2 regions of the Bacillus sp. FJAT-27231 genome follow, and region 2 is predicted to be linked to the other one. Evidence: a T-box and tRNA genes for the amino acid it is inferred to sense, from the RefSeq annotation. Region 2 holds a T-box; the other holds one or more tRNA genes.
What was found. The T-box of region 2 lies ahead of argS (arginine--tRNA ligase). A T-box ahead of a tRNA ligase gene usually reads a tRNA of that ligase, here a tRNA-Arg.
Positions count from the first base shown of each region.

Region 1: it has a tRNA-Arg gene. The T-box ahead of argS (arginine--tRNA ligase) is inferred to sense a tRNA for this amino acid. The anticodon was not compared.

Region 1 is NZ_LFZU01000001.1:2,951,634-2,955,850, reverse strand. Features, by position in the region: gene AC623_RS14205 (restriction endonuclease subunit S) at 1-7, shown strand, start outside; gene AC623_RS14200 (recombinase family protein) at 453-1,013, shown strand; gene AC623_RS14195 (hypothetical protein) at 1,233-1,907, shown strand; tRNA gene AC623_RS14190 (tRNA-Arg) at 2,055-2,131, shown strand; gene AC623_RS14185 (tetratricopeptide repeat protein) at 2,357-3,334, shown strand; gene tig (trigger factor) at 3,478-4,217, shown strand, end outside.
Region 2 is NZ_LFZU01000001.1:3,503,713-3,507,929, reverse strand. Features, by position in the region: gene secG (preprotein translocase subunit SecG) at 79-312, shown strand; gene AC623_RS16920 (APC family permease) at 387-1,772, opposite strand; T-box leader at 2,109-2,326, shown strand; gene argS (arginine--tRNA ligase) at 2,375-4,066, shown strand.

The sequences.
Region 1 (4,217 bases), 550 kb from region 2:
GCTATAAGAACAAGTGAAATAGTTGTAAGAAGGCATCCAAAGTGGTTGGATGCTTTTTCTAGATTGTGCTTATTATTTTAAAGAAACCACTCTCATCCACACACGAATTCGGTAAATTCCCGACACGACTCAAATAAAAGGTATGTTAAATATTGATAAATGGTTAAATGTTCAAGTAAAATACTCACGTTGTTCGAAACGAATCATCGAGATTGATTATGTTATTCGAATTAATACTTAATCTGCAATCTTTGTAACAAGGTATGTTGTTAAGGAAAGAATACTGTTTAGAGTTAATGAATATCACTTGTTTAATAGTAATGAGTACTTTAAGTTGCAAGGTGCAAAAACTTGAAAGTTATTGCACCTTTTTAACAACCTTGCTATAATAGATTTCAAGAGGTGCATTAACTTAGTGCAATAAATGAGCGATGAAAAGCGAGGACATAGCAATGAAATATGGATATGCAAGAGTCTCGACAGTAGCACAAGATTTAGAGGTTCAAATTCAAGCATTACAAGCAGAAGGTTGCGAGGTTATACATAAAGAGAAGTTCACAGGTACTAAAACAGATAGACCAGAGTTCAACAAGGTGCTTGAGGCATTACAAGAAGGGGACACGTTGGTTGTAACAAAGCTAGATAGATTTGCTAGGTCAGCAGTCGAAGGTATTCAAACAGTTAAGACTTTATTTGCGAGAGGAGTAAAGGTTCACATCCTTAATATGGGACTAGTGGAAAACACCCCAACAGGAAGACTGATTTTCAATATACTCAGTTCATTTGCAGAGTTTGAACGAGACATGATTGTAGAACGTACTCAAGAAGGTAAGGCATTAGCTAAGCAACGAGATGATTTCAGAGAAGGCAGACCAAGAAAACACTCTAAGCAACAAGTTGTACATGCTTTAGAATTACTTAAGAGTCATACATACAAAGAAGTTGAAGCAATGACTGGAATAAAGAAACGGACACTGATTAACAGAAAGAATGAACATGAAGCAAAGCAATAATAGGAGACTTCCGAAATCAAGGAGTCTCTTTTCTTTTGTATAAGGGTATGGGGGGTATTTTCCACGTTGTTATGAAGCTCAAAGTAGGGATATACCCTATGTACCCTAATCCACACGTCACTAAATCTGAACTGACTTCGCCACGATTAGGTGGTTTCATGAATAAAGTTCAAATTCAGTAAATATATTTATTGTAATGTGGGAATAGGGGGGAGAACTATGTGGAGAGAAGTAATTGTATTAGTGAGTAAGGATACACAAGTTATCTTTAATGAAATAGGTAATTTAATGAGTCAATATGACTTTACAACACCAGTTGAACCCTATATTGATAATTGTTATTGTCTTGATAACGATACAATCAAAAAGGAAGCCAAAGAGATTGCAAATGAGAAAGTAGCACATATTGATGATTTGTACAAAAAATATGCAGAGTTAGACGAAAAAGAATTGACTTCTTGGGGAAATTTTATATCAGATTGGAAAAATGAATATGAGAGTGCATGCAAATCCCACCCACTTTATAACAAGGCTGACCCAGAGTGTTTAGATTGTAAGGGTAGGGGTGTTTATATTAGTAAATATAATCCAAGAGGGAAGTTCGATATTTGGGATATTGGTTATGGCTGGCAAGGAAAGGTAAGAACAATCCATATTGATGAAAATGATGAAGGCTATATAGGAAATGATGATATGGTTTATGTTAGAGATATTTCTGAAAAATATATAGAAAATAACACGATTAGTGATGTCTTAACTCCTGATGGGGAATGGCATGAATGGGATTGGACGGATGATATTAAAATGCATGGTAGGGAATGGACTAAGAAAGTTAAAAAAATAATTGAAGATTATAATGATTGTATTGCTGTAAAATGTAAAATCCATTTTTAGTTATTGCACCTTTAAGGTGCTTCTTCTTTTCGCACACAATAATAGATGCTTGAACTTCGACACATAAGGAATTATAATAAAGAATAAGTCAATCGGTCTAAGTTCGAAAAGTGACCGTTATACATAATAGAGGAAAAATAGCGATATGTCCCAGTAGCTCAGCCGGATAGAGCAACGGCCTTCTAAGCCGTCGGTCGGGAGTTCGAATCTCTCCTGGGACGCCATACATAATGAAATCAACCTTTCAGGCAAACGCTTGGGAGGTTTTTTATATTTGAAATTTGAGAAGGAATCCTTGTTTAGCACGATTAAATCCTTTTGTTTTCGATCATCCGCTTTCTCCTTTGCTTTTTTTTTTCGAATATCCGTGCTACACTTACAGAAATACAAAAAAAGGAATGGAAGCAGCCGCTGTTTTCATCGAGGTAGAGGCAATAGGGTGACTGACTATGAAGAAGAAAAAGTGGGATAGAAAAGGAAATGTATTTATTTTTCCGGGAACGGGACAGGCGCTTATCCAAAAAGGACGGGCCGCCCTTGAAGAGAAGCAATATGATGAAGCTGCTTCTTTTTTGTCCCAAGCGCTGGAACATCCGCTTACTGAAGAAGGGGATGTAAAAACAGCCCTCTTACTAGCTTTGTACGAAAGTGGTCGTTACGACAGCGCCTTAGAGTTGTGTAAAGACATGCTACATAAGGGGCTTGGCGATTACTATGATGTGCTTGATATTTACGTGCTTATTCTTATGCAGCAAAAACAGTATAAGACGATCTTTTCTACGCTATCAGCGTTGATGGAGGAAAAGCAGCTGCCAGAAGAAAAGCGAGAGTATTTTGAACGGCTGTTAGAGTTAAGCCGGAAGATGCTGGATGCTCCAGAAACCAGGTGGATGCCGCTGTTTACTGGCCAGGAAACCTTACGTGAGCAAACGTTAAAATTGATGGAGCTTGCTCATGTGAATATCCAGCCGTATTATGACGAGCTAGTTGCCATGCTTGAAAAAGAAGGCACGCATCCTTTTTTGCAAACACTTATTTTGAACGTATTAAAGGAACATGGAATTGAAAGGGCCGTAACGGTAAGGAAGTTTGAATTTACGGGTAGTGTGATTCCTGTACAGTTGTCCGATGCTTTTGAAAAGGATTATTTTAAGAAGGTTATCCACTTTTTGGAAGACGAGCTAGCGGACAAAGATCCAGTTCAGCTTGAGCAAGTAAAGGAAATAGTCAAGCATCATTTTTTCCTTATATATCCTTTTGAGCCGAAGGAGATTTCTCCTGAAGGATGGGCTAGAGCATCATTGCGGCAGCTTCGTACCTATTACCAAGAACCGGGGCTGGGAACAGAGAATGAGCTGGATAAAGAGGTTCAAAAGAGCCTTGCTTTTATGAGGAAATTAGATGAAATTTCTTCACCGATCATGTAGGCTTTTTGTTGAAAGAGAAAAAACGTATGTTATAATGTAAAGGTCATAATGTGTCCTTTTTGTGTAAGAAAGATATACATAGGGCGGCCGAACAACTTATACTGTTCATGATGATCAATTTATAGATTTTTGGAGGGAACTTTATGTCTGCTAAATGGGAAAAGCAAGAAGGGAACCAAGGGGTTCTAACAGTAGAAGTAGATGCGGAAACAGTAAACAACGGTTTAGATGCCGCATTTAAAAAAGTAGTAAAAAACATTAACGTACCTGGTTTCCGTAAAGGTAAAATGCCGCGTGCTTTATTTGAAAAGCGTTTCGGTGTAGAGTCTCTTTATCAAGATGCACTGGATGTCATTCTTCCAGAAGCATACGGAAAAGCGGTTGAGGAAGCAGGAATTGATCCTGTAGACCGTCCGGAAATTGATATTGAGCAAATGGAAAAAGGCAAAGAGTTAATTTTCAAAGCGACTGTTACCGTTAAGCCTGAAGTAAAGCTTGGCGAATATAAAGGGCTTGAAGCAGAAAAATTAAGCACAGAAGTAACAGACGAGGACGTCCAAGAAGAACTAACAGCTCTTCAAAAGCGTCATGCTGAGCTTGTTGTGAAAGAAGACGGCAAAGTAGAAGACGGCGACACAGTCGTTCTTGATTTCGAAGGCTCTGTTGACGGAGAAGTATTTGAAGGCGGCACAGCTGAAAACTACTCATTGGTTATTGGTTCAGGTACATTCATTCCTGGATTTGAAGAGCAATTGATCGGTGTAGCAGCTGGTGAAGAGAAAGACGTAGAAGTTACTTTCCCTGAAGAGTACCATGCAGAAGAGCTTGCTGGAAAACCAGCTGTATTCAAAGTGAAAGTTCATGAAATCAAAGCACAAGAGCT
Region 2 (4,217 bases):
TTTTGCTAATTTGTTCACTTTTTAGTTATTTTATGTTAGAGTTAGGTTATTCGTATGTTCGTTTATGGAGGTAGAACGATGCACACTTTGTTATTGACTCTTCTTGTGATTGTATCTATTGCGTTAATTATTGTGGTGCTGCTGCAGTCAGGAAAAAGCGCCGGATTGTCCGGAGCCATTTCCGGTGGAGCAGAACAGCTTTTTGGTAAACAGAAAGCTCGCGGAATCGATTTAGTATTACACCGTGTGACGGTTGTATTAGCTGTTTTATTTTTCGTTCTAACTATTGCCGTATCTTATTTTGGTCTATAATGCAAAGAGAGCTGTCCCTGAAATCGGTTTTTACCGTTTTTTAGGACAGCCCTTTTTTATTTTAACATACGATTTTATTTATCATTTCCCGCTTTTGGAGCAATGACCTCTGCTGCAATCTCAGTTTGTTCATCAGCAAACTGAGGCGGTTGTTGCCGGAACCCTTTAGTTATATACAACAAGTAGGAAAAGCCGATGAGGGCCCAGACGATCCCTAATGTTAGAGAATGAATATCCAAGTTTACCCACAGCACACCAACAATCGCTGCTCCGATGAGCGGCATGACCAAATAGTTAATAAACCCTTTGACCGTTTTATGTTGTTTCTTATGAATAACAAAGTAGCTAATAACAGATAAGTTAACGAATGTGAAGGCGATTAAGGCGCCAAAATTAATCAGTGAGGTGGCCGTAACAAGATCAAGAAAGATCGCTGACAAAGAAACGATTGCTGCAATCATAATATTGAACATCGGCGTGCGCCATGTTGGATGAAGATAACCGAACCATTTTTTCGGAAAAACATTATCTCTTCCCATAACATACAAAAGCCGTGACACGCTCGCTGTAGAGGCGAGTCCAGAGGCGAGTGTATTGACGAACGTAATGCCAAGAAAAATTGATTGAAATAAAGCGCCTCCGACGTATAAAGCGATTTCAGGAAGAGCCGCTTCTGGATCGTTAAATCTTGCGTTGTCCGGGAAAAATACTTGAATAAAGTAAGAAGTAAAAATGAAAATAATGCCTCCCCAAAGCGCTGTAAAGAAAATTGCTCTTGGAATCGTTTTTGCTGCATCAGGTGTTTCTTCTGAAAGGGTGGTGACTGCGTCAAACCCTAGAAAAGAAAAGCAGAGAATGGTTGCTCCGGCAATAAGAGCCCCTACTTCCATGCTGTCGTTAAAGAAAGGCTGAGAAGTTAATAGCTGTCCAGTTCCTGTACCACTGTTAAGCCCCTTGATCACAAGAAACACAAATACGGCCATAATGGCAATTTGTATGAGAACAAAGAGTGTATTGAAATTAGCAAGGATATTAATGCCGCGCAGGTTGATTAGCGTGACTAGTCCGACAAAACCGACTACCCATATCCATGAAGGTACCGCTGGAAATAAAGCATTCAGATAAAGTTTAGTCAGTAAAGCGTTGACCATTGGCAAAAATAAATAATCAAGCAATGAAGACCAGCCGACCAAAAACCCGAGATGAGGACTAATGGCTTTTTGAGTATACGTATAGGCTGAACCGGCTGAAGGAAAGACTTTAACAAGCTTTCCATAGCTGGCTGCTGTGAACAGCATCCCTGCCAAAGCGATAAAGTAAGCGGCAGGCACGTGACCGCCTGTGATATCTGAAACAATCCCAAATGTGTCGAACACGACCATTGGAGCCATATAGGCCAAGCCGATCATAACAACTTGCCACAACTTTAAGGACTTTTTAAGACGAATGTTTTCATTCAAGGTTTCTCCCCCTTTTACGAATTTATTTTGAAATCTCCAAACATTCTTACAATTTTCGTGCCAACTAGCAGAGAATCATGAAAACGGATTCAAAGTAATCAAAGAAAACGTAAGCTTTTAAATATACATTATAAATTATTTCCAATTTTTTGTGAAAAAGTTTTCTGGTGATTTTTATTCTATTGTGCATAAATTATTATAAAATGAATAGACAAAATGGATAGCTAAGTATTTTTTGTACATTTAGCAGGCTTCAGACTCTGGCATAGATCTTGCAATCGTGTAAAAAATAAGAGCTGAAAATGATGAAAATGATGAAAATCTAATTTATACACGTAAAAGTCGATGACGAAGAGAGTAATCATAATGAGGGGACACAGCGAATCAGGGATGGTGGAAGCCTGATCGAGATCGAATGATGAACCGCACTTCTGAGACGCCTGCCTGAAAAGATCATGATAGGGCAAGCCGGGGATTTCCCGTTATTAAAAACAAGCCGGTTCTGTTATGGAACAAAGAGAGTGGTACCGCGGGATACAAACCCCGTCTCTTCTTAATGAGGAGACGGGGTTTTTTATTTTTATTAAAAGGAGAGAACGACGATGATGTATAGTAAAGAATTTGCAGAAGTTCTGTATGAGGCATTAGAGGGCAGGGTGACGATGGATCATTTGGAGCCATTCATTGAAAAGCCAAAGCATCTAGAACGTGGAGATCTGGCGTTTCCGTGCTTTTCATTGGCAAAAACTGAGCGGAAGTCCCCGCAATTGATTGCACAAGAGGTCAGCCAAAAAATAAATTCCCCGCTTTTTGAGAAAGTGGAAGCAGTCGGGGGCTATCTTAATGTGTTTTTGAATAAACAAGAAGTAACCGCCCAAGTGCTTGAAGAGATTTTACAAAAAAAACAAAATTTCGGCGCTTCAAACAGCGGAAAGGGAAAGACAGTAGCGATTGACATGTCTTCTCCCAATATTGCCAAGCCGTTCTCTATGGGGCATCTTCGTTCAACTGTAATCGGCCAGTCACTCGCCCTTTTATTGGCTCAATGCGGCTATAAACCCGTGAAAATTAACCATCTCGGTGATTGGGGAACTCAATTTGGCAAATTGATTACAGCGTATAAACACTGGGGAAATGAAGAGAAAGTAAAAGCGAATCCAATTAAGGAATTGCTCGCTTTGTACGTGAAATTTCACGAAGAAGCAGAAAAGAACGTCCGCCTGGAAGCTGAAGGACGTGAATGGTTTAAGCGGCTTGAAGACGGTGATGAGGAAGCAGCTAAGCTATGGAAGTGGTTTAGAGCGGAATCCTTAAAGGACTTTTCTCGGATTTACAAGCTGCTGAATATTGATTTCGATTCGTATGCGGGAGAGGCATTTTACAATGACAAAATGGACCGTGTTGTTAACTTGCTTGAGAGTAGAGGACTGCTTTCGGAGTCAGAGCAGGCTCAAGTCGTTTCATTGGAAGAAGAAGATCTTCCTCCTTGCTTAATTAAAAAGTCAGACGGGGCTACTTTGTATGCAACGAGAGATTTAGCGGCGGCTCTTTACCGTAAAGAAACGTACAATTTTGAAAAGGCTCTTTATGTCGTAGGAGGGGAGCAAAGCCTGCATTTTAAACAATTAAAAGCTGTATTAAAAAAACTAGGATTTGACTGGGCAGACGATCTGGTTCATGTTCCGTTTGGGATGATGCGTAAAGACGGCAAGAAAATGTCAACAAGAAAAGGACAGGTTGTTTTACTTGAAGAAGTGCTTCAGGAGTCCATTGCGCTTGCCAAAGAGAATATCGAGCTGAAAAATCCTAACCTGCCGAATAAAGAGGAAGTCGCGAGACAGGTTGGTGTCGGAGCCATTGTTTTTAATGACTTGAAAAATTACCGGATGAATGACATTGATTTTTCACTGGAGGATATTTTACGGTTCGAAGGAGAAACCGGGCCATATGTGCAATATACGCATGCGAGAGCCTGTTCTATTTTGCGGAAGGCCGCTTGGGATGGTAAAAAAGAAATGCATATTCAACTGTCCGGTGAACAAGAGTGGGAAGTGCTCGGTCTGCTGATGGCATTTCCGGAGACGATTGAAAAAGCGGCAGCGGACTTTGATCCTTCACGAGTTGCAAAACATATTATTGATTTGGCACAGGCTTTTAACAAATATTATGCAGAGGTAAAGGTGCTCCAAGAGGATGAGCAGAAGGAATCCCGCCTTGCTTTCGTTTCGGCCGTCACGCAAGTTTTAAGGAAAGGCTTATCCTTGCTTGGAATTGAAGCGCCGGATGAAATGTAAAAAATTATTCTGTAAAAAAAGAGTTAGAATCAAAGCGGAAAACGAATCCATATGCTTTCCGCTTTGAAGCATAGGTTTACGTATCCAAGTTTATTTTAAAGGTTTAAAATAGTTTGACTTTTTAGTGAGCTGGTTTTATAGTGGAACTAAC